3 regions of the Lysobacter sp. Root667 genome follow, and region 1 is predicted to be linked to each of the others. Evidence: predicted binding sites of a transcription regulator. Region 1 holds the regulator's gene; each other region holds the start of a gene.

The links. Region 1 encodes HrcA, which represses chaperone genes, less so after heat shock. Its sites were predicted from a motif close to TTNGCACTCNNNNNNNNNGAGTGCNAA; they were not measured.
Region 2: the regulator HrcA is predicted to act here: its motif matches at 6,156-6,182, upstream of rpoH (RNA polymerase sigma factor RpoH).
Region 3: the regulator HrcA is predicted to act here: its motif matches at 1,668-1,694, upstream of groES (co-chaperone GroES).

Annotation. Positions count from the first base shown of each region.
Region 1 is NZ_LMHF01000013.1:525,847-533,554, forward strand. It holds gene dnaJ (molecular chaperone DnaJ) at 1-871, opposite strand, end outside; gene dnaK (molecular chaperone DnaK) at 1,000-2,907, opposite strand; gene grpE (nucleotide exchange factor GrpE) at 3,049-3,558, opposite strand; gene hrcA (heat-inducible transcriptional repressor HrcA) at 4,151-5,200, opposite strand; gene recN (DNA repair protein RecN) at 5,345-7,012, shown strand; gene fur (ferric iron uptake transcriptional regulator) at 7,253-7,654, opposite strand.
Region 2 is NZ_LMHF01000001.1:258,740-266,447, forward strand. It holds gene ASD78_RS01125 (TonB-dependent receptor) at 1-727, shown strand, start outside; gene ASD78_RS01130 (exo 1,3/1,4-beta-D-glucan glucohydrolase) at 880-3,453, shown strand; gene ASD78_RS01135 (sodium/sugar symporter) at 3,549-5,111, shown strand; gene ASD78_RS01140 (HAD-IA family hydrolase) at 5,205-5,825, shown strand; gene rpoH (RNA polymerase sigma factor RpoH) at 6,193-7,071, shown strand; gene ASD78_RS01150 (metallophosphoesterase) at 7,272-7,708, shown strand, end outside.
Region 3 is NZ_LMHF01000010.1:136,944-144,651, forward strand. It holds gene groL (chaperonin GroEL) at 1-1,226, opposite strand, end outside; gene groES (co-chaperone GroES) at 1,335-1,622, opposite strand; gene ASD78_RS08450 (helix-turn-helix domain-containing protein) at 2,742-3,158, shown strand; gene ASD78_RS08455 (endonuclease) at 3,244-5,016, shown strand; gene ASD78_RS08460 (WG repeat-containing protein) at 5,515-7,626, opposite strand; gene ASD78_RS08465 (hypothetical protein) at 7,626-7,708, opposite strand, start outside.

The DNA of each region.
Region 1 (7,708 bases):
GCAGTTCGACATCGCCGCCCAGGGTCGGGACCCGGATGGTGTCGCCGAGCGCGGCCTGGGAGATCCGGATCGGCACTTCGCAGTGCAGGTCGTCGCCGTCGCGCTGGAAGATCTCGTGCTCGCGCACGCGCACTTCCACGTACAGGTCGCCAGGCGGCGAACCGGCCGGGCCGGCCTCGCCTTCGCCGGTCAGGCGGATGCGGTCGCCGTTGTCGACGCCGGCCGGAATCTTGACCTGCAGGGTTTTGGTGCGCTCGACCCGGCCCTGGCCGTGGCAGTCCTGGCAGGGGTCGGCGATGGTCTGGCCGCGCCCGCCGCAATGCGGACAGGCCTGCTGCATCGAGAAGATGCCGCGCTGGAAACGGACCTGGCCGCGGCCGCTGCAGGTGGCGCAGGTTTCGAGCTTGCCGTCGGCCGAACCCGAGCCGTCGCAGGTGTCGCATTCGTCCAGGGTCGGGATTTCGATCTGCTTGTCGAGCCCGCCGACCGCTTCCTCCAGCGACAGCTCCATGACGTAGCCGATGTCGGCGCCGCGGCGCGGACCGCGCTGGCCGCCGCCGCCGAAGATGTTGCCGAAGATGTCGCCGAAGATGTCGCCCATGTCGGCGTAGCCGGCGCCGCCACCGCCGCCACCGCCCATGCCGTGTTCGAACGCGGCGTGGCCGTGCTGGTCGTAGGCGCGGCGACGGTTGGCGTCGGCCAGCACCTCGTAGGCTTCCTTGCACTCCTTGAACGCGGCCTCGGCGGATTTGTCGTCGGGGTTGCGGTCGGGGTGGTGCTTCATGGCGCAGCGGCGATAGGCCTTCTTGAGGTCTTCGTCGCTGGCGTTGCGGGCCACGCCCAGCACTTCGTAGTAATCGCGTTTGCTCATGAGGCCGGGAGTCGAAGTTCGGGAATCGGGATTCGTTGCAGCGGGAAAGCTAGGAACAGAACGGGAGCGAGAACGGCGGAAGGAGCGGGAAAACCCGCCCCTTCCGATCCGCGATCCCTAATCCCGAATCACGGCTTCTGATCGTCCTTGACCTCGGTGAACTCGGCGTCCACCACGTCCTCGGACTTGGCGCCGCCGCCGGCGTCGGCACCGGGCTGCTGCGACTGCACCGCCGCTAACAGCGCCTGCGCGGCCTCTTCCAGGGCCTTGGACTTGGCCTCGATCTGGCCCTTGTCGTCGCCCTTCATCGCGGTTTCGAGTTCGGCGATCGCGCCCTCGGTGCGGCCGATCGCGTCGCCCGGCAGCTTCTCACCGTGCTCCTTGATCGTGCTGCGCGCCATGTGGATCAGGCCGTCAGCCTGGTTGCGGGCCTGCACCAGGTCGTGGAACTTCTGGTCTTCCTCGCGGTTGGCTTCGGCGTCGGCGACCATCTTGGCGATCTCGTCCTCGGACAGGCCCGAGCCGGCCTTGATCTCGACCTTCTGTTCCTTGCCGGTCTTCTTGTCCTTGGCCGACACGTGCAGGATGCCGTTGGCGTCGATGTCGAACGAGACCTCGACCTGCGGCATGCCGCGCGGCGACGGCTCGATGCCGGCCAGATCGAAGCGGGCCAGCGACTTGTTGTAGCGGGCCTGCTCGCGCTCGCCCTGCAGCACGTGCACGGTCACGGCCGACTGGTTGTCCTCGGCGGTGGAGAAGGTCTGCGAGGCCTTGGTCGGGATGGTGGTGTTCTTCTCGATGATCTTGGTGAACACGCCGCCCAGGGTTTCGATGCCCAGGCTCAGCGGGGTCACGTCCAGCAGCAGCACGTCCTTGACGTCGCCGGCCAGCACGCCGCCCTGGATCGCCGCGCCGATGGCGACGGCTTCGTCCGGGTTGACGTCCTTGCGCGGTTCCTTGCCGAAGAACTCGGCCACGGCCTGGCCGACCTTGGGCATGCGGGTCTGGCCGCCGACCAGGATCACTTCGCTGATGTCGGTGCCGCGCAGGCCGGCGTCGTTCAGGGCGATGCGGCAGGGCTCGATGGTCTTCTTGACCAGGTCCTCGACCAGCGACTCCAGCTTGGCGCGGGTCAGCTTGATGTTGAGGTGCTTCGGACCGGAAGCGTCGGCGGTCACGTACGGCAGGTTGACCTCGGTCTGCTGGGCGCTGGACAGCTCGATCTTGGCGCGTTCGGCCGCGTCCTTCAGGCGCTGCAGGGCCAGCGGATCCTTGCGCAGGTCGATGCCCTGATCCTTCTGGAACTCTTCGACCAAGTAGTCGATGACGCGCTTGTCGAAGTCTTCGCCGCCCAGGAAGGTGTCGCCGTTGGTGGCCAGCACCTCGACCTGCATTTCGCCGTCGACCGAGGCGATCTCGATGATCGACACGTCGAAGGTGCCGCCGCCCAGGTCGTAGACCGCGACCTTGCGGTCGCCGCCCTTCTTGTCCATGCCGTAGGCCAGCGCGGCCGCGGTCGGCTCGTTGATGATGCGCTTGACTTCCAGGCCGGCGATCTTGCCGGCGTCCTTGGTCGCCTGGCGCTGGCTGTCGTTGAAGTAGGCCGGCACGGTGATGACCGCTTCGGTGACCGGCTCGCCCAGGTAGGCCTCGGCGGTCTTCTTCATCTTGGCCAGCACTTCGGCCGAGATCTGCTGCGGCGCCATCTTCTTGCCGTCGGCGGTCGCGACCCAGGCGTCGCCGTTGTCGTGCTGGACGATGCCGTAGGGCACCAGGTCCAGGTCCTTCTGCACTTCGGCGTCGGTGAACTTACGGCCGATCAGGCGCTTCACCGCGTAGAAGGTGTTCTTGGGGTTGGTGACGGCCTGGCGCTTGGCCGAGGCGCCGACCAGGACTTCGCCGTCCTTGGTGAAGGCGACGATGGACGGCGTGGTGCGATCGCCCTCCGCGTTCTCGATGACCTTGACGTTGCCGCCTTCCATGATCGCCACGCACGAATTGGTCGTGCCGAGATCGATGCCGATGATCTTGCCCATGGTGTTGCTCCCTCTCGAATGCTTTTAGATGGTGCGGCTGCCGTTACGGCGCCGATGTGCGTTATTTGGGGTCCGCCTGCGGGCGGTTCAAGCGCCCTGCCCCGCGCCCTTCATCCGGGCCGGGCCTGCGGCGGGCGCCGCTCAGGCGTCCTGGCTGACCACGACCAGCGCCGGGCGCAACAGACGCTCGTTGAGCAGCCAGCCCTTCTGGTAGACCTGGACCACGTGGTTCGGGGCGACGCCAGGGGCCGGGACCATGCTCATGGCCTGGTGGTGTTCCGGGTTGAAGGCCAGGCCGGTCGGGTCGACCGCGACCAGGCCGTTGTCGGCGGCGACCTTGAGCAGCTGGCGCAGGGTCAGTTCCATGCCTTCGCGCAGCGCGCCGGCATCGCCGCCGGCCGCGGCCAGGCCGGCTTCCAGGCTGTCGATCACCGGCAGCAGCTCGCCGAGCAGGCGCTCGTTGGCGAACTTGCGCGCCATGTCGATGTCGCGCGCCAGGCGCTTGCGTTGGTTGTCGAGTTCGGCGCGCTCGCGCAGCGCGTCCTCGCGAACCTGGGCCAGTTCGGCGCGCAGGGTCTCGGCCTCGTCCGGCGTGGCGGCCGCGGCCGGCTCGTCGAGGTGGAGTTCGGAGTTGGGGTCGGAGTGGTTCATGCTGGGTGGGTCCTGGCGGGTCATCCGCGACTGGGGCAGCTATTGGGGCCGTGCCCGGACCGTTCAAGTGCGCGGGCTGCCGAAGTGCCTCGATCTGCAGCGATCGTGCGGCAACGGCAGCGAGCACCGCTGTTCGGCGACGTTTTTGGGACGATGAACGGCCTCACCGCCTGAATAGTCAGACCGACGCCGCTATTGGCGGCGGCCAGGACCGTCGCTCCGGCGCCGCTCCGGCGCCGCTGCGCCATCGTTTCGCCAGCGCTTCGGTGCCGCTTCCGACTGCTTTGGGGCAGCGGTGGCACAAGCCACGACCGCTCCGACCGGCCTACCGCGCCCGCCCCGGCTTCGATAGCGCCCCCGTGTAGGAGCGGCGTAAGCCGCGATTGCGGAAATCGGAACCCTGCTTCCGATGGCTTCGGGGCACAATCCAAGCGCCGGCGTCCATCGCTTCGGCATCGCGGCTTACGCCGCTCCTACAGGAAGCAGGTGACGCGCGTCGGCATCGCGGCTTACGCCGCTCCTACAGGAAGCTGGCCGCGCGCGTCGGGTCGCGGCCCACACCGCTCACACATAAAGCGCCTGACGGCGCCGCTCAGCCCTCGGGCTTGAACGCATCGCCCAGCGCGTCCGCGGCGGCCTGCACCACCGGGATCACCCGCTCGTAGGCCATCCGGGTCGGGCCGATCACGCCCAGCACGCCGAGCACGTGGCCGCCGGCGGTGTACGGCGCGGTCACCAGCGACACGCCTTCCAGCGGCGCCAGGCCGGTTTCCTCGCCGATGAAGATGCGCACGCCGGGCGCATGGATGGTGCGCTCCAGCAGTTGCAGGATCTCGCGCTTGCGGGCGAAGGCCTCGAACAGCTCGCGCAGGCGCTCGACGTCGGACAGTTCCTGCACGCCCATCAGCCGGGTCTGGCCGGCCAGCACCATGTCGTCGTCGCGGTCCGGCGCCAGCGCCTGTTCGGCCAGCTCCACCGACTGCGCCAGCAACGCGGCCATCTCCGACTGCGCGCTGCGCAGCTCGTGCAACAGGGTCGCGCGGATGTCGGCGACCGGGCGCCCGGCGAAATGGCCGTTGAGGTAGTTGGCGACCCGCTCCAGCTCGCCGGCGTCGTAGGGCCGCTTGGTCTGGATGATGCGGTTCTGCACGTCGTGATCGGCGAACACCAGGATCGCCAGCACCCGTTGCGCATCCAGCGGCACGAAATCGATGCGCCGGAACGCGAACTGCTCGCGCTTGGGCACGCTGACCACGCCGACGAAATGGGTCATCGCCGACAGCAGCTCCGAGGCGCTGCCGAGCAGGGTCTGGGTGCCCGAACCGGCCGGCAGCTCGTTGCGCAGCCGGGCCAGGTCGCCCTCGGGCAGCGGCCGCACCTGCAGCAGGGAATCCACGAACAGGCGGTAGCCCTGCGCGGTCGGTATGCGCCCGGCCGAGGTGTGCGGCGCGCTGAGCAGGCCGGCGTCCTCCAGGTCGGACAGGATGTTGCGGATGGTCGCCGCGCTCACGTCCAGGCCGGCATGCCGCGCCAGCGTCTGCGAGCCGACCGGCTCGCCGCTGTGGATGTAGCGCCCGATCAGCGTGCGCAGCAGCTGCCGCGAACGCGGGTCCAGGCTCAGGTCGGAAGGACGGCGGTTCATCGCTGTCGATATAAGCACGCAGGGCGTTCGGCGCAAGCGCCGGTCTCAGCCCCGGAGACTGTTCCGCCCCACAGTGGCGGCATCTCCCGCTGGCCCGGTCATCCGCGACCCGGCACAATCGCCGCTCCACAACGCCGACCACGCATGCTCACCCATCTCTCCCTCAAGCATTTCGTCGTGGTCAGCGCGGCCGAGCTCGCGTTCGGTCCCGGCCTGACCGTGATCTCCGGCGAGACCGGCGCCGGCAAGTCGCTGCTGGTCGACGCCCTGGGCCTGATCAGCGGCCTGCGCGCCGACAGCGGCGTGGTCCGCCACGGCGCCGACCGCGCCGAACTGGTCGCCGACTTCTCCCTGGACGATGCCGCGCCGGCCGCGGCCTGGCTGCGCGACAACGAACTCGACGAGGACGACAGCTGCCAGGTCCGGCGCGTGATCCGCGCCGACGGCGGCTCGCGCGCCTGGATCAACGGCCGCCCGGCGACCCTGGGCCAGCTCGCCGACCTGGCCTCGCGCCTGGTCGAGATCCATGGCCAGCACGAACACCAGGCCCTGCTGTCCAAAGCCAGCCAGCTCGCCCTGCTCGACGCCTACGGCCGCAACGACGCCGCCCGCGCCGCGGTCGCCGCCGCCGCGCGCGACTGGAGCGAACTGCTGCGCGAGCGCGACGCCCTGATCGCCAAGGGCGACGTGTCCGAACGCATCGGCTGGCTCGAACACCAATACGCCGAACTCGAACGCGAAACCCTGGAACCCGACGCGATCGCGCGCCTGTTCGCCGACCACAAGCGCCACGCCCACGCCGCCGGCCTGATCGCCGCCTGCGACGACGCCTTCGCCCGCCTCGGCGGCGACGACGGCCCCTCGCTGTCGCGCACCCTGCAGCAGGTGCGGGTCGAACTGCAGCGCGTGGCCGAACACGAGCCGCGACTGCGCGACGTCGACGCCATGCTCGACGCCGCCGCGATCCAGGTCGACGAAGCCCTGGCCCTGCTCGGCCGCGTCCACGAAGACCTCGACCTGGACCCATCCGCGCTCGACACCCTGGAGCACCGCCTCGGCCGCCTGCACGAACTGGCGCGCAAGCACCGCGTCACCCCCGAACACCTGGCCGCGCACCGCGACGGCATGGCCGCCGAACTCGAACTGCTGCGCGGCGCCGGCGAACGCCTGGCCCGCCTGGACGGCGAGATCGTCGGCGCGCGCGGCGCCTGGCGCAGTAGCGCCGACGCCCTGAGCGCCTCGCGCAAGCGCGCCGCCGAAGCGCTGTCGTCGGCGACCAGCGCCCTGATCGGCGAGCTCGGCATGGGCGGCGGCCGCTTCGAGATCGCCCTGGAGCCGGTCGAAGAAGACCGCCCCGACCCCAACGGCGCCGAGCGCGTCGAATTCCTGGTCGCCGCCAATCCCGGCCAGCCCGCACGCGCCCTGCGCAAGGTCGCCTCCGGCGGCGAACTCTCGCGCGTTTCGCTGGCGATCGAAGTCGCCGCGCTGGGCCTGGACGCGGTCCCGAGCATGGTCTTCGACGAGGTCGATTCCGGCATCGGCGGCGCCGTGGCCGAGATCGTCGGCCAGAAACTGCGCGCCCTCGGCGCCAGCCGCCAGGTCCTGTGCGTGACCCACCTGCCCCAGGTCGCGGCCCAGGGCCACGCCCACTACCGGGTCAGCAAGTCGGCCAGCGAAGGCGTCACCCAGAGCGCCGTGCAGCGCCTGGACGCCAAGCAGCGCGAAGAGGAACTGGCGCGCATGCTCGGCGGCGTGGAACTGACCAAGGAAGTGCGCGCGGCAGCCAAGCGGCTGCTGGCGGATGTGGTCTGAGGTCTGGATACTCGGAACTCGGCGCGATAGCCCCCCCGCGCAACCCACCGCTCCCTGTAGGAGCGGCGTAAGCCGCGATAACGCCTCCCCGTCGCAGCGCCAGCCCGAGCAAATCGCGATGGCCGAGACGCTGCCCGCGAACGCACCCACACCCCACAAACGAAAGCCCGCCATCGGCGGGCTTTCATGCCTTGCAGCGCGAGCGATTCGGCTCTTATCCCGAATCGCCAATCCCGGCCTTCAGCGCTTCTTGCGCACGTACAGCACCAGCGAATGCTCTTCGATGTCGTAGCCGTGCTTGGCCGCGATCTTGCGCTGCAGTTCTTCGATCTCGGCGCTTTCGAATTCGATGATCTTGCCGGTCTCGATATCGACCATGTGATCGTGGTGATGGCCGCGGTCGAGTTCGTACACCGACTGGCCGGCCTCGAAGTTGTGCTTGAGCACCAGACCGGCGGACTCGAACTGGGTCAGCACGCGGTAGACCGTGGCCAGGCCGATGTCCTCGCCCTTTTCCAGCAGCAGCCGGTAGATGTCCTCGGCGGTCATGTGCCGCGGCTTGGACTGCTCCAGCAGCTCCAGGATCCGCATGCGCGGATGGGTGACCTTGAGCCCGGCGTTGCGCAGGTCCTGCGATTCCATCTGAACGTCCCTCTTCGTGCTCGGCGGCGGTCCGCAGCGGCCAGCCGTGCCGGC
Region 2 (7,708 bases), on a different contig from region 1:
CTACAAGCACGAAGAACTGACCAACTACGAGATCGGCGGCAAGTTCAGTTTCCTGGAAGGGCGGCTGACCTGGAACAGCGCGATCTACTACATGGACTTCAAGAACTTCCAGTTGTCCGCGCCGGTTACCTTCCCCGACGGCAACCGCGGCCTGGGCTTCAACAACGTGGAAGGCAGCACCAAGGTGTGGGGCTACGAGAGCGAACTGGCGGCGCTCCTCGGCGAGAACGACCGCGTTAACCTGACGGTTTCGGGCATTCCGAAGAAGGACCTGGGCAGACTGCTGTACGCAGGCAGCAACGATTACCAGGGCCTGCCGGCCTGCCCGCCGGCGTCGGGCATCAGCAACTGCATGAACGTGACCGGCAACGAACTGCCGCATGCGCCCGACTTCGCGTTGACGCTTATCTGGGAACACGACTTCCATCTCGGCAACGGCGGCACGCTGACCCCGCGACTGACCGGCCACTACGAAACCGAAACCTGGCTGAGCGTGTTCAACCTCGGCGACGAGGATCAGCAGGACGCCCACGGCCGCGGCGATTTCTCGCTGCGTTACGAGGAGCCCCAGCGGCGCTGGTGGGCCGGCTTGTACGTGCAGAACTTCAGCGACGAGAAAACCCGCACCGCGGCCGGACGTTTCAGCCCCGGCGCCGGCCAGTACCTGTGGGTGTCGCAGTACTTGCCGCCGCGCACGTACGGAGTGAATTTCGGTCTGCACTTCTGATCGGCACCCGGCTCCCCTCGCTCGCATTGCGGGCGAGGGGACGCCGATGCGGACATCGCACTCGATTCTGCCTTTGCCTTGCGCAGGGGCATGCGGCGTAACGGGCGATCCGGCACGCCGCCCGCACGGACTTTCTGGAGCACGGTTTGAAGATCGCATCGAAGAACCCGCGGGCGCGCGCAGCGGCCCTGCGTCGGGGAGGGCTGGTCATGGTGGCGGCGCTGGGTTTGACCGTCGGCCCCGGCGTCGCCGGGAACGCGCCGGCAGGCGGCACGATCCATCCCGAGCGCTGGCCGGCGCCGGCCTGGCCGCTGCCGGCCGATCCGGCGCTGGAGGCGCGCGTCGACGCGCTGCTGGCAACGATGACGCTGGAAGAAAAGGTCGGCCAGATCGTGCAGGGCGACATTTCCAGCCTCACGCCCGAAGACGTACGCAAGTACCGGCTCGGTTCCGTACTGGCCGGCGGCGGTTCCGATCCGGGCGGAAAATACAACGCGACGCCGGCGCAATGGCTGGCGCAGGCCGACGCGTTCTACGAGGCCTCGATGGACACTCGCGGCGGCGGCAAGGCGATCCCGATCCTGTACGGCATCGATGCGGTGCATGGCCAGAGCAACGTGGTCGGCGCCACCGTGTTCCCGCACAACATCGGCCTCGGCGCGGCGCGCAATCCGGAGCTGATCCGCGAGATCGGCCGCATCACCGCGATCGAGACCCGGACCACCGGAATGGAATGGGCGTTCGCGCCGACCGTGGCGGTGCCGCAGGACGACCGCTGGGGCCGCAGCTACGAAGGCTATTCGGAAGATCCGAAGCTGGTCGCGAGCTACGCCGGCGCGATGGTCGAAGGACTGCAGGGCAAGGTCGGCGACAAGGAATTCCTGGACAGCGCGCACGTGGTTTCCTCGGTCAAGCACTACCTCGGCGACGGCGGCACGAGCGACGGCAAGGATCAGGGCGATACCCAGGTCGACGAGGCCGAACTGCGCGACGTGCACAACGCCGGCTACCCGCCGGCCATCGCCGCCGGCACGCAAGCGGTGATGATTTCCTTCAGCAGCTACCAGGGCGTGAAACTGGCGGGGCACAAGCCGCTGGTCACCGACGTGCTGAAGGGGCGCATGAACTTCGGCGGCTTCGTCGTCACCGACTGGAACGCGCACGGCCAGGTCGCTGGCTGCGACAACACGCAGTGTCCGGCGACGGTGAACGCCGGCGTCGACCTGGTGATGGCGCCCGACAGCTGGAAACCGTTCTACGAGAGCACGCTGGCCGCGGCGAAGGCCGGCACCATCCCGATCGCCAGGATCGACGATGCGGTGCGGCGCCTGCTGCGGGTGAAATTCCGGCTCGGTCTGTTCGATGCCGGCAAGCCGTCGCAGCGCGCGCTCGGCGGCAAGTTCGAACTGCTGGGCGCGCCTGAGCATCGCGCGGTCGCGCGCCAGGCGGTGCGCGAATCGCTGGTGCTGCTGAAGAACCAGCGCGGCGTGTTGCCGCTGGATCCGAAGCAGAAGCTGTTGATCGCCGGCGACGGCGCCGACAGCATGGCCAAGCAGAGCGGCGGCTGGACATTGACCTGGCAGGGCACGGGCACCACTCGCGCCGATTTTCCGAACGCCGAGACGATCTGGGAAGGGCTGAAGAGCGCGGTGGAGAGCGCCGGCGGCAGCGCCGAGCTCGCCCTCGACGGCCAATATCGGAGCAAACCCGACGCCGCCATCGTCGTGATCGGCGAGAACCCTTACGCCGAGTTCCAGGGCGATCTGCCGACCCTGCTTTACAAGCCCGGCGACGACAGCGACCTGCAGCTCATCAGGAAACTGAAGGCCGACGGCATACCCGTGGTGACGGTGTTCCTCAGCGGCCGGCCGCTGTGGGTGAACCGCGAGATCAACGCGTCCGACGCCTTCGTTGCGGCTTGGCTACCGGGCAGCGAAGGCGGCGGCATCGCCGACGTGTTGCTGCGCAGGCCCGACGGCGGGGTCCATTACGACTTCAAGGGCAAACTCAGCTTCTCCTGGCCGCGCCGCGCCGATCAGTACGCCAACAACGTCGGCCAGAAGGATTACCGCCCGCAGTTCGCCTATGGCTACGGCCTGACGTATGCCAGCAAGGGCGATCTCGCGCCGCTGCCGGAAACTGCCGGCGTATCGCTCGCGCAAGCGCAACCGGGCCTGTACTACGGGCTCGGCATGCTGGCGCCGGGACTGTCGATGGCGCTGGAAGGCGCCGATCGGCGCGCCGTCGGCATCAAGACGCTGCCTGCGGCGCTGGGCGACGGCAGCATCCGCATCGCCGCGGTCGATCACCGGCGCCAGGAGGACGCGCGGCGCGTGACCTGGTCAGGGTCTGCGCGCGCACGCTTGGCCTTGATCGCGGACACCGCGAAGGACCTGACGCGGGAGGCCAACGGCGACGTACAGCTCATGCTGACGCTGCGCGTGGACGCACCGCCGCAGGGCGACGTGGCCGTCGCCGTCGCCTGCGGCGAAGGTTGCGGCGCGAACTTGCCGCTGCGCGAGTCGCTGGCGTCGCTGCCGGCCGGCCAATGGACCACGCTCGGCATACCGTTGAAGTGTTTCGCGCTGGCCGGCGCGGACCTGTCGAAGTTGTCCGGCCTGTTGGCGATCGAAACCGCCGCGCCCTTGCAACTGTCGTTCTCGCGCATCGCGCTGGCCCCGCAGGGCGAAGCGGAGCGGACGCTCGCCTGCAGAACCAGCAAGTGAGCGACGCATAAGGGGTTTCGGAAAGTCCGCTTTTTGAAGCCATTAATTCCTTCCCTGCAACCGCAGGGCGGGCGTCACACTGAGGGGGTAACGCCTTGAAACTGTCGACCCTGGACCTGACGATCGTGCTGGTCTACCTGATCGGCATCTTCGCGCTCGCGCAATGGGTTTCGCGCGAGAAAGACGGCCGCAAGAAATCCGCCAGCGACTACTTTCTCGCCAGCAAGGCGCTGCCGTGGTGGGCGATCGGCGCTTCGCTGATCGCCGCCAATATTTCCGCCGAGCAGATCATCGGCATGTCGGGTTCCGGGTATGCGATCGGGCTGGCCATCGCCTCGTACGAATGGATGGCGGCGGCGACGCTGCTGATCGTCGGCAAGTTCTTCCTGCCGGTGTTCATACGCAACCGCATCTACACGATGCCGCAGTTCCTGGAAGAACGTTACGGCCACAGGATCCGCACGCTGATGGCGGTGTTCTGGCTGGGCCTGTACGTGTTCGTGAACCTGACCTCGATCCTGTGGCTCGGCTCGATCGCGGTCAACCAGGTCACCGGCCTCGACCCGATGGCGGCGCTGGTGCTGCTGGGCGCGTTCGCGCTGGCTTATCAGTTGTACGGCGGCCTGAAGGCGGTGGCCTTGACCGACATCGTGCAGGTTTGCCTGCTGGTACTGGGCGGTTTGTCGGTGACCTTCCTGACCTTGTCGCAAATCGGCGACGGCAGCCTCGTCGCCGGCTACCGCAAGCTGCTGGACGCCCACCCGGAACATTTCAATATGATCCTGAGCAAGGACAGCCCGTTCTACAAGGACTTGCCCGGCATCAGCGTCCTGATCGGCGGCATGTGGGTCATGAATGTCAGCTACTGGGGCTTCAATCAATACATCATCCAGCGCGCGCTCGCGGCGAAGAACCTGGGCGAAGCGCAGAAAGGCGTGCTGTTCGCCGCGTTCCTGAAGCTGTTGATGCCCTTGGTGGTGGTGATACCGGGCATCGCCGCGGTGATGCTGGCGCCCGGCCTGGCCAAGCCCGATCAGGCCTATCCGACGATGATGGATATGCTGCCGACCGGCATGCTCGGCCTGGTTTTCGCCGCGCTGGTGGCGGCGATCGTGGCGTCGCTAGCTTCGAAGATCAATTCGATCGCGACCATCTTCACTCTCGACTTCTACGCCAAGCGCAGACGCAACGACGATCAGGCGCATCTGGTCCGCGTCGGCCGTATCGCCGCGGCGGTGGCGGTGCTGCTGGCGATCCTGAGCGCGCGGCCGCTGCTGGGCAGCTTCGACCAGGCTTTCCAGTACATCCAGGAATACACGGGTTTCTTCACCCCCGGTATCGTGGTGATCTTCATGCTGGGCCTGTTCTGGAAGCGCGCCAACGAGGCGGGCGCGCTGGCCGCGGCGATCAGCTCGTTTGTATTGTCGGTCCTGTTGAAACTGACCTGGCCAGCGCTGCCGTTCATCGACCGCGTCGGCCTCGTGTTCCTGGCGGCGCTGGCGCTGGCGGTGATCGTGTCGCTGATCACGCCCAGGCAGAAGGAAGGCAGCGACCTGATCCGCGTCGACGACGTCAGCTATCGCACACCGACAGGTTTCAATGTCGGCGGGCTGGGCGTGATCGCCATCCTGGTCGCGCTTTATGCGCTGTACTGGTAATCGGCCGGCGCTGAACAAGCCGATGCCGTAAGCAGTTGGCACGATGGGCGCGGCTGCCGGCAAAATGCGCCTTCGTCGCCTCTAGCCGCCGACATGCGCTACCCGCTGGTCATCTTCGATTTCGACGGCACGCTGGCCGATTCGTTCCCCTTCTTTATGGAGGCGCAGCACGCGCTGGCGCAGCGCCACGGTTTCAAGGCCATCCCCGAGGACCGCGTCGACGACATGCGGCGGCTGAGCACGCGCGAGTTGCTGCGGGAGTTCGAGTTTTCCAGATGGAAGCTGCCGATCGTGGCGGCCGACTTCGTGCGCAGCATGCGCGCCGCGCCGCCGGTACCGCTGTTTCCGGGCGTCGCGGAAACGCTGCGCCACCTGCGCGAAGGCGGGGCGCGCCTGGCGATCCTGACGTCCAATTCCGCCGACAACGTGCGCCGCGTGCTCGACGCGGAGTTGCTGGAGGCGATCGAACGGGTCGACGGCGGCGCCCACATGCTCGGCAAGCACCGGCGCATCGCGCGGATGCTGAGGCAGGCGAGGACCGACGCGTCGCAGGCGATCTACATCGGCGACCAGGTCAGCGACGGCGAGGCCGCGCGGCGCGCGGGCGTGGCCTTCGGGGCGGTCGGCTGGGGCTACGCGCACCCCGACACCCTGCGCGCGGCGGGCGCGGAGGAGTTCTTCGATTCGGTGGGCGAATTGCGGCGTTTGGTCTGATCGGCTCGGAAACGCCCCAGGTCTGTACCCCCTCGGAGGTCGGGCAGGGTCGGCCTGCAATAAGTAAGGAATAGCCTGGGACCGCCGCCGCCCCTGCCGAAGGTCAGGCTTGGGCTGGCCGGGCCGGTCCCCATGTCCTGTAGTGCCCGTTCAGCCGGCGGGTGTGGCGCCTGGGCCGGTTCACCCCCTGGACACGTCCGATGTGTTTAGATAAGCCATTGATTTAGTTGTTAATTTCTTGTTTCTCCCGGCGCGCGGCCGGATTCGTGGAGCGGCCGCAGCGGGCGACATTCGTTCTATCCACGCAACACTGCGGAACTTCCGGGGTCTTTAGCAGTCCTAGACCCCGACTGCTAAGATGGCTGCCATGACCCAGACCCCTCTCTCGAACGCCCTAGTCGCCAACAACCTGCCTGTGCCCAGCGCGCTCGGTTCGCTGGACGCGTACATCGGCGCGGTGCATCGCATTCCGGTGCTGACCGTCGAAGACGAGCAGAGTCTGGCGCGTCGCTTCCGCGACGAAGAAGACCTCGACGCCGCCCGCGAGCTGGTGCATTCGCACCTGCGCTTCGTGGTCCACGTCGCCCGCGGCTACAACGGTTACGGACTGCAGATCGGCGACCTGATCCAGGAAGGCAACATCGGTCTGATGAAGGCCGTGAAGCGCTTCGACCCGGAACAGGGCGTGCGCCTGGTGTCCTTCGCCGTGCATTGGATCCGTGCCGAGATGCACGAGTTCATCCTCAAGAACTGGCGCATCGTCAAGGTCGCCACGACCAAGGCGCAGCGCAAGCTGTTCTTCAACCTGCGCAAGAGCAAGAAGCGCCTGGGTTGGATGAACGCCGAGGAAGTCAGCCAGGTCGCCAAGGACCTCAACGTTTCCGAGCGCGAAGTGCTGGAGATGGAGTCGCGCCTGTCCGGCCGCGACATCGGTTTCGATGCGCCGTCCGACGAGGACGACGACCACGCTCCGCCGTCGCCGGCCGCGTACCTGCGCGCCCACGACGAAGACCCCTCGCAGAGCTACGAGCGCGAGGACGAGGAAGACAGCCAGCTCGCCCTGCTGCGCGAAGGCATGTCCGGCCTGGACGAGCGTTCGCGCGACATCGTCAAGCGCCGCTGGCTCGATGCCGACAGCAAGGTCACGTTGCAGGAACTGGCCGACGAGTACGGCGTCAGTGCCGAGCGCATCCGCCAGATCGAAGCCAACGCGCTGAAGAAGATGCGGGCGCTGTTCGCGGCCTGATCCGCGCAAACCAGCCAACGACGACGGCCCGGGAAACCGGGCCGTTTCGTTTTGTGCGATACGGGAGCAAGCTGACGTTGCGCAAGGCGCCACGCAACGCTGATGCGTGGGCGCAGTCGACGCGCGACCGCGGCGCTCCACCGCCGCGGGGCGCTGGCCGGCGCCAGGTACGATCCAGGTCTGGCGATACGAGAGGACCTATGCGACGGATAGCCAAGTGGCTGCTATGGGCACTGGTGCTGACCTCGGTGACGGCGCCGGCGCTGGCGGTGTTCGGCGGTTGGCAATTGAAGGACGGCCAGGGCAACGTCGCCTTCGGCTGGGACGCGGCGCGCCAGCGTTTCCGGATACTCGAACGGCCGGCGCTGGCTTTGGACGGGCCGCACGTGTTCGTCGATGCGCAGGGTTTCCGCGTTGCCGCCACCGAGTCCGAGGGTGCGACCTGGCGCATGCGCGAAACGCGCCTGCCGGCGCAGCCGCTGCCGCTGCTTGCCGTGCGCGTCGACAATCCGGCGCGCACCCGCTTCGAAGTCGCATTGCGGCCGACCCCGGCGCCGCAGGACGGCGTGTATGCGGCCAATCCGCCGCGATTGCTGATGCTGTCCGACATGGAAGGCGAGTTCGACGCCTTCGTCGC
Region 3 (7,708 bases), on a different contig from region 1:
TCTTCCACGGCAGCGCGGGTGGCGTGCAGCGCGTCTTCGACGCGAGCCTTCTTTTCCTTCATCTCGATCTCGGTCGAAGCGCCGACCTTGATCACCGCCACGCCGCCGGCCAGCTTGGCCACGCGCTCCTGCAGCTTCTCGCGGTCGTAGTCCGAAGAGGTCTCTTCGATCTGCGCCTTGATCTGCTTGATGCGGGCCTGGATGGCGTCGGCATCGCCGGCGCCGTCGATGATGGTGGTGTTCTCCTTGGAGACCTGCACCTTCTTCGCGCGGCCCAGATCCTTGATCGTGGCCTTCTCGAGCTGCAGGCCGACTTCCTCGGAGATCACGGTGCCGCCGGTCAGCACGGCCATGTCTTCCAGCATCGCCTTGCGACGGTCGCCGAAGCCCGGAGCCTTGACGGCGCAGACCTTGACGATGCCGCGGATGGTGTTGACGACCAGCGTGGCCAGGGCCTCGCCCTCGACTTCCTCGGCGACGATCAGCAGCGGCTTACCGGCCTTGGCGACGCCTTCCAGCACCGGCAGCAGGTCGCGCACGTTGGAGATCTTCTTGTCGTACAGCAGCACGAACGGGTCGTCCAGCTCGGCCGACATCGACTGCTGGTTGTTGATGAAGTACGGCGACAGGTAGCCGCGGTCGAACTGCATGCCCTCGACCACGTCGAGCTCGTTCTCCAGGCCCGAACCGTCTTCGACGGTGATCACGCCTTCCTTGCCGACCTTGTCCATCGCCTGGGCGATCAGGTCGCCGATGTCGGCGTCGGAGTTGGCCGAGATCGCGCCGACCTGGGCGATTTCCTTGCTCGTCGACGACGGCTTGGAGATCTTCTTCAGCTCTTCGACTGCGCCGATCACGGCCTTGTCGATGCCGCGCTTGAGGTCCATCGGGTTCATGCCGGCGGCGACCGCCTTCATGCCCTCGCGGATCAGCGCCTGGGCCAGCACGGTCGCGGTGGTGGTGCCGTCGCCGGCGTTGTCGGAGGTCTTGGAAGCGACTTCCTTGACCATCTGCGCGCCCATGTTCTCGAACTTGTCGGCGAGCTCGATCTCCTTGGCGACGGACACGCCGTCCTTGGTGATCGTCGGGGCGCCGAAGCTCTTCTCGAGCACGACGTTACGGCCCTTCGGGCCGAGGGTGGCCTTGACGGCATTGGCGAGCACGTTGACGCCGCGCACCATCTTGGCGCGTGCGTCCTCACCGAAACGAATTTCCTTGGCAGCCATGTTGCTAACTCCGGATGCGAATTGAGTAAGGGGTTCGAAAACTTCGGACTGCGGTGCGGGTCGGGGCGTCGGCGCAGGCGCTACGACGGCTCGGTTCCCGCAGCCGGATCAGCCGAGGATCGCGAAGATGTCGTCTTCTTTGACGACGAGGTAATCGGTGCCGTCGAGCTTCACTTCGGTGCCGCTGTACTTGCCGAACAGCACCTTGTCGCCGGTCTTGACCTTGGGAGCGCGCACGCTGCCGTTGTCCAGCGCCTTGCCTTCGCCGACGGCGACGACTTCGCCCTTGATCGGCTTCTCGGTGGCCGAATCCGGAATCACGATTCCGCCGGCGGACATCTTTTCTTCTTCCATGCGCTTGATGACCACGCGGTCGTAGAGCGGTTTGATATTCATTGGCAACCTCTAAGTGGTTGAATGGGTGGGGAAAGATCGCGAATTTTAGCAGTCACCCCGGCAGAGTGCCAATGCCGGGGGCAAAAAACGCCCGGCGAACCGGGATAGCCACGAGATGGGGCGGCGGCGGGGCTTTTCAAGCGGGGGGCGATACGGCGGGTCGGGTCGGCAGGGTCGAGGCGATGTGATCCGCTGGGTCGGGTCGGGTCGGGTCGGGTCGGGTCGGGTCGGGTCGGGTCGGGTCGGGTCGGGTCGGGTCAGGTCGGGTCCTGGTCCGAGGGATGAGGGCAAGCCAGGCCGGGCCGGGGACCGAACCGCGAGCCGCATGCGGCGATCGCATGCGGTCGGACGGGCCAGATCCGCGCCGGCTCCGATCTGGCCCCTGTGGGAGCGGCGTAAGCCGCGATCGCACCGCCCCATGAAGCAGCGTGCTCGCGACTCAGGTCGCTCCACCCCGAAGCCGGCGCCGAATGCAGCGTCCAGGGAGGGTTGCTTGATATCTGGAACTCGATCGCGGCTTACGCCGTTCCCACAGGAAGCCGGTCCCCTTGGGGCGGGCGCTCTCTATGCGCTTACTCCGTCGGCCGATGGCCCACCCATTGCGGGCACGGCACGATCCGCGAGGGCTTCATATATTAAAGAAGCGACGCCATCGCGGCTCACGCCGCCGCCACATAAGGCATGCGCAAATCGACGCTCCGCTCGCGCGACATGCGACGGTTGCGTCGCGAGCGATGCAGGCGTTGCGTTTGCATCGCCCAAAAAGAAAGAGCGCGTCCCGTGGAACGCGCTCTTTGGTGCGGAGACGGCCGTCCTCAGCATGGCGCGATCCTGCGCCCCTTCCCCCGAACCGACCTCGTGTCGTGTGCCCACATCCGTGTTGGCGTGGATGGATCTTGTGCACTCCCCGCGTCATTTTCTAGGTGTCCGGTCGCAAAATCTGCCGACTCCTGGTGGCACCGTAAAAGGGCGAATGCCGTCACCATTGACTTCCAACCACCTATCAGGCTCAACTTGCTACCGAAAGCGTACAAGGTCTCCTCTCTATTGGTCGCCTAGTGACTTTTGGTAGCAAATGGCTATTTTGTAGGCAAAAACCCTCGAAAAGGAGCTTCACACATGACGCCACAGCAAAGGATACGACTGGCGCGACGCCATGCCGGCATGTCGCAGGCGGCACTGGGTTCGGCGGTCGGCGTGCAACGCAGCGCGGTCGGCCACTGGGAAAGTGCGCAGGGCAAGTTTCCCAGCGTCGCGCATTTGCGCGAGGTCGCGCTGATCACCGGCGTGCAGTTCGAATGGCTGGCGACCGGGCGCGGCAAAATGAATTTGTCGGCCGATACCGAGATGGATTCGGTGGCCGCGGCCGAGGCCCTGCTGATCGAAGACCCGTTGGAACTGCGCCTGATCGTGGCCTTCCGCGATACCCCGACCAAGTCCAAGGCGCCGCTGGTGGAAATCGCCGAACAACTGGCGGAACTGCGCACGGGGCGGCCGCGCGCCAGCCTGACCAAGGGCACCCGCGTGGTGCTGTGAACCCGGTCGCCTGCTGCGCTGCGGCAGGCGATGTCACAAAGGCCGACTAGACTGCGGCGACCACCTGGGGAAAGGGAGTCGCCCGATGCCGTTGTCCTTACGTCGTTCCCGTACGAGCTTGTCCTGCCTGCTGCTCGCCGCCGCGCTGCCCACCGCCGCACCGGCCGCCGTCTTCATCAACGAATTCCATTACGACGACGCCACCTCCAGCGGCGACGTCGGCGAGAAGATCGAGGTCGTCGCCACCGCCGGCGAAACCCTCAGCAACTACCGCATCTACCTCTACAACGGCGCCACGCCGTCGGCCGCCACCAGCTACGACAACGACCTGCTGCCCGCCGGCAGCACGGTCGCCTGCGGCGGCAGCGTGAGCATCGCGGTGCTCAGCTACCCGACCAACGGCATCCAGAACGGCAGCAACGACGGCTTCGCCCTGGTCGACGGCAGCGGCAACGTGGTCCAGTTCCTCAGCTACGAGGGCGCGATCACCGCCTCCAACGGCCCGGCCGCGGGCCTGACCAGCAGCAACCTGCCGGTATCGGAAAGCGGTTCGACCGCCGCCGGCACTTCGCTGCGCCTGTCCGGCAGCGGCAGCACCTACGCGAACTTCGCCTGGCAGGCGTCGGCCGCGCAGAGCTTCGGCGCCTGCAACGCCGGCCAGACTTTCTCGACGCCGAACCCGGCGCCGACCGTGACCTCGACCACGCCGGCCAACGGCAGCAACAGCTTCCCGGCCGCCGGCGACCTCGCGGTGAGCTTCAGCGAAGCGGTGACCCTGGGCAGCGGCGCCCTGACCCTGCAGTGCGCGCAGTCCGGCACGGTCGCGCTGACCTACCCGTCCAGCGGCACCAGCTTCACCGCTTCCACCGGCACCGCGCTGTTCGCCGGCGAGAGCTGCACCTACACCGTGGTCGCATCGCAGGTCACCGACAGCGGCGGCGCGCATCCGGCCCAGAACACCGTGGTCGGCTTCAGCGTGGCCAGCGGCGGTGGCGGCGGCGGTTACTACGCCCACGTCAACACCAGCAGCGCCGGCCAGTTGCGTTGCTCGCTGCACGAAACCATCAAGGGCCACACGGTCTACCCGTACAGCGGCGGCACCACCAACACCTGGAGCATCCTCGAGATCGCCGACGAGGATCCCAACAATTCCGGCCGCATCCTCGACGCCTACCGCAACCGCAGCTACCTCAAGGTCACCGACCGCGCCGGCAGCGGCAGCGGCCTGAAGTACAACCGCGAGCACACCTGGCCGAACTCGCTGGGCTTCGGCAGCGCCACCGGCAACCTCGGCCTGCCGCATGCGCCCTACACCGACACCCACATGCTGTACCTGACCGACGCGACCTGGAACGCCGACCGCGGCAACAAGCCGTACGCGGACTGCACCCTGGCCAGCGGCTGCGGCGAGCGCGTCACCGAAGCCAATGCCGGCTACGGCGGCGGCAGCGGCGTGTACCCGGGCAACTCCAACTGGGTCAAGACGCCGGACGGCAACGCGGGCTCGTTCCAGGTCTGGGGCCACATGAAGGGCAACATGGCCCGCGCGGTGATGTACATGGCGATCCGCTACGAAGGCGACACCCATCCGGTCACCGGCCAGAGCGAGCCGGACCTGGAGCTGACCGACGACCGCAGCAAGATCGTGATCACCTCGTCCTCGCCGGCCTACATGGGCCTGCTGAGCACGCTGCTGGCCTGGCACACGCAGGACCCGCCGGACGCCGCCGAGCAGGCCCGCAACGAAGTGATCTTCAGCTTCCAGGGCAACCGCAATCCCTTCATCGATCATCCGGAGTGGGCCAGCGCCTCGCTGTTCACCTCGACCAAGCCGGCGAGCTGCACGCTGATTCCGTAATCGGCGAAACCGCCCGCGGCTACGACGAACGCCCGCGCAATGCGGGCGTTCGTTTGTCGGGACCTCGCAGAGAGCCGCGTCGATCCGATAGGGCCGCCGATCCGATTCCGGCGACGACGCGCCATGGCGGCGCGCTTCCTAGGGCGATGCGCTTCCTGCGGCGGCGCGCTTCCTGTAGCGACGCGCTTCCTGTGGGAGCGGCGTAAGCCGCGATCGCGCCATTCCGGCTGCGACGCAGATCGGGGCCTGCACCGCTCACACGCGTGGCCCGGCTGGATAGCACGGCCCCGAACCCGTCCCAGCCTCATCTCGTCCTTGCGCACACTCAACGCAGCGCCGGCTTTGGGGTAGGAGCGACGTGAGTCGCGACCACAACACTTCGGATACGGCGCGATCGCGGCTTACGCCGCTCCCACAGGGAAGGAACCATCGCGTCGTCGCATCGTGCGTAGTCCCTCGTCTTACACAGAAATCCAGGAAACAGCGCCACCGCACTGCCTACGGCATCGTCGCATCCGCCGCCGGATCGGTCCGCACCCAGCGCGCCGGCAAACCCTTGGCCGCGCAGTTTCCGCAATCCCAGGCCTGGTCCGGGCCCGCGCTCGCACTCGCGCGAAACTCGAGCTTCGGCGCGACCGGATCCGCACAGGCCTCTTCCGACAACGCCGACTGCGGCAGCAGCAGATCGAAGCCGTCGTCGCGCGGGCAGTAGTATTCGAGGAAATCGAAGTCCGGCCGCTTCTTGTCCACGATCATGTCGAGGTCGATGATCGCCGTATCCTCGTCGAGCAACAGCATCGGCGCGAACCCGCGCGACAAGCGGCCCGACGCCAGCGCCGCTCGCACCTGCCCGGCACTGCGGTAATCGGCGGGCAGGTAGCGGCCGGCGTACGGCATCGCCTGACTGGCGTGCGGCGCCGGTTCCTCGCGCAGGCGGCGCGACAAGGTTTCGTGCAGACGCGCGCTGCGCTGCGGCCCGAGCCCGGACACCAGGGGCAGGTCGCGCTCTTTACGGGTCGGACGCAGGCGCCCCCAGGTGTCCATGCCCTGCAGGTTGTCGTATTCGAACGGCACCACCACGCGCCCCTGCAGATCGAGGGCACCGTACTTGTCGCCGCGCTTGGCGACGACCACCGCGAACTCTTCCCAGGGCAGGCCGAGTTTTCCCCAGCGGAAGTCGTACTCGACGCCCAGGTATTCGTAGTCGCCGGCGAACATCGGCTTGCCGGTGCGCAGGTCGATGATCGCGTAGCGATCGCGTTGCGGGCCATCGCCGTCGTCGTCGCGTTCGCTCAGCATCAGGTACGGCATCGGCAGGCTGGCGTTCGGCGCGGTCTCGCTGTACGTCGGCTCCAGGCGCCAAACGCCCTGACGATCGACCAGGCCGATCTTCTCGCCCTGCCGCACCAGGTACAGGCCGAATTCGGGATAGCGGTAGTAAATCTGCGCGTAGCGCGGCGGCAGGATTTCGCTGCCGTCCGCGGCGAGCACGCCGAAACGGCGCTCGCGGTCTTCGCCGTCGATGCCGACCGCATACTCGTCCGCCTTCGCCGCCGGAATGTCCGCATTCACGCCCCAGGCGTTGCCGATCGCCTCGATCGAGTCGTAACGCGCCGGCACGCGCCATTTTCCGTCGCGATCGACCAAGCCCCAGACGCAGTCGCCGCCCTCGTCTTTCGCGCGCGCGGCGCGGAACAGGCCACCGATGCGATACAGATAGTCGCAGTCGAAACTCGCGAGCGTGCGGCCGCGCTCGTCGGCCAGGATCCAGCGCTGCGACGCCGGAATGCCGATCGCCACCGTACCGTCGTCCTGGACCGCCGGCGCCGCCTCGGGCGCCTCGGCGATCACCCAGCGCGCCAGATCGGCGTGGAACATCGCGGAGGAGAAGCTGCGTCCGCCGAGTATCGGCCGGCCCGCGCCGTCGACGCCATGGCACACCGATCCCTCGCTGTCGCACACGGCGAAATAACCCGTGGCCTTGCTGGCGCCGTCGTTGATGGAGGACACGGGACGTTCGCTCAGCGGCACCACATAGCGGCCCGTACGATCCATCAGGCCCTGCTGACCGGCATCGCCGACCAGCACCGCGCCCGGCGCGTCGGCCACGCCGTCCAGAGTCGGCTTGACCAGCACCTGGCCGCGCGCGTCGGCCAGGCCCCAGCGCCGCGCCTGCTCGAACGAGAACAGGCCGGTGCCCGGCAGGTAACGGAAACCCTTGTAGACCGGCGCCATCAGTTCGCGGCCGCGGCCGTCGATCAGGCCGCCGTCGCCGCCCAGCACCGGGCTGCCGCCGACGCCGACGATCAAGGCATCCAGGGCCGGATCGACCGCTTCGAGATCGTCGTAAGGGCCGGCGATGCGCGCGCCGCGCGCGTCGTACAGCCAGTAGGCGCCATCGCGCCGGGCCAGGAAGCCGCCGTTGCCGAGCGCGGTGAGCAGGCCCGCCGGCGCCAGCACCGTCCCGCCCTTGGCATCGCGCAAACCGTCGCCGCGCCAATTCACCAATTCGTTCTTGACCGTGTAGATCTGCAGCGGCGGCTCCTGCGCCGAAGCGGCGAAGGCCGCCGACGCCAGCGCGACGGCCAGCAGCATGGGACGGATAGGCATCACAGGACTCCGATGGGGCAGGCAGGCACGAAACCGTCGCGATGCGCCAGCCAACGCGCACGCGCGGCCAGCAACAAGGGCG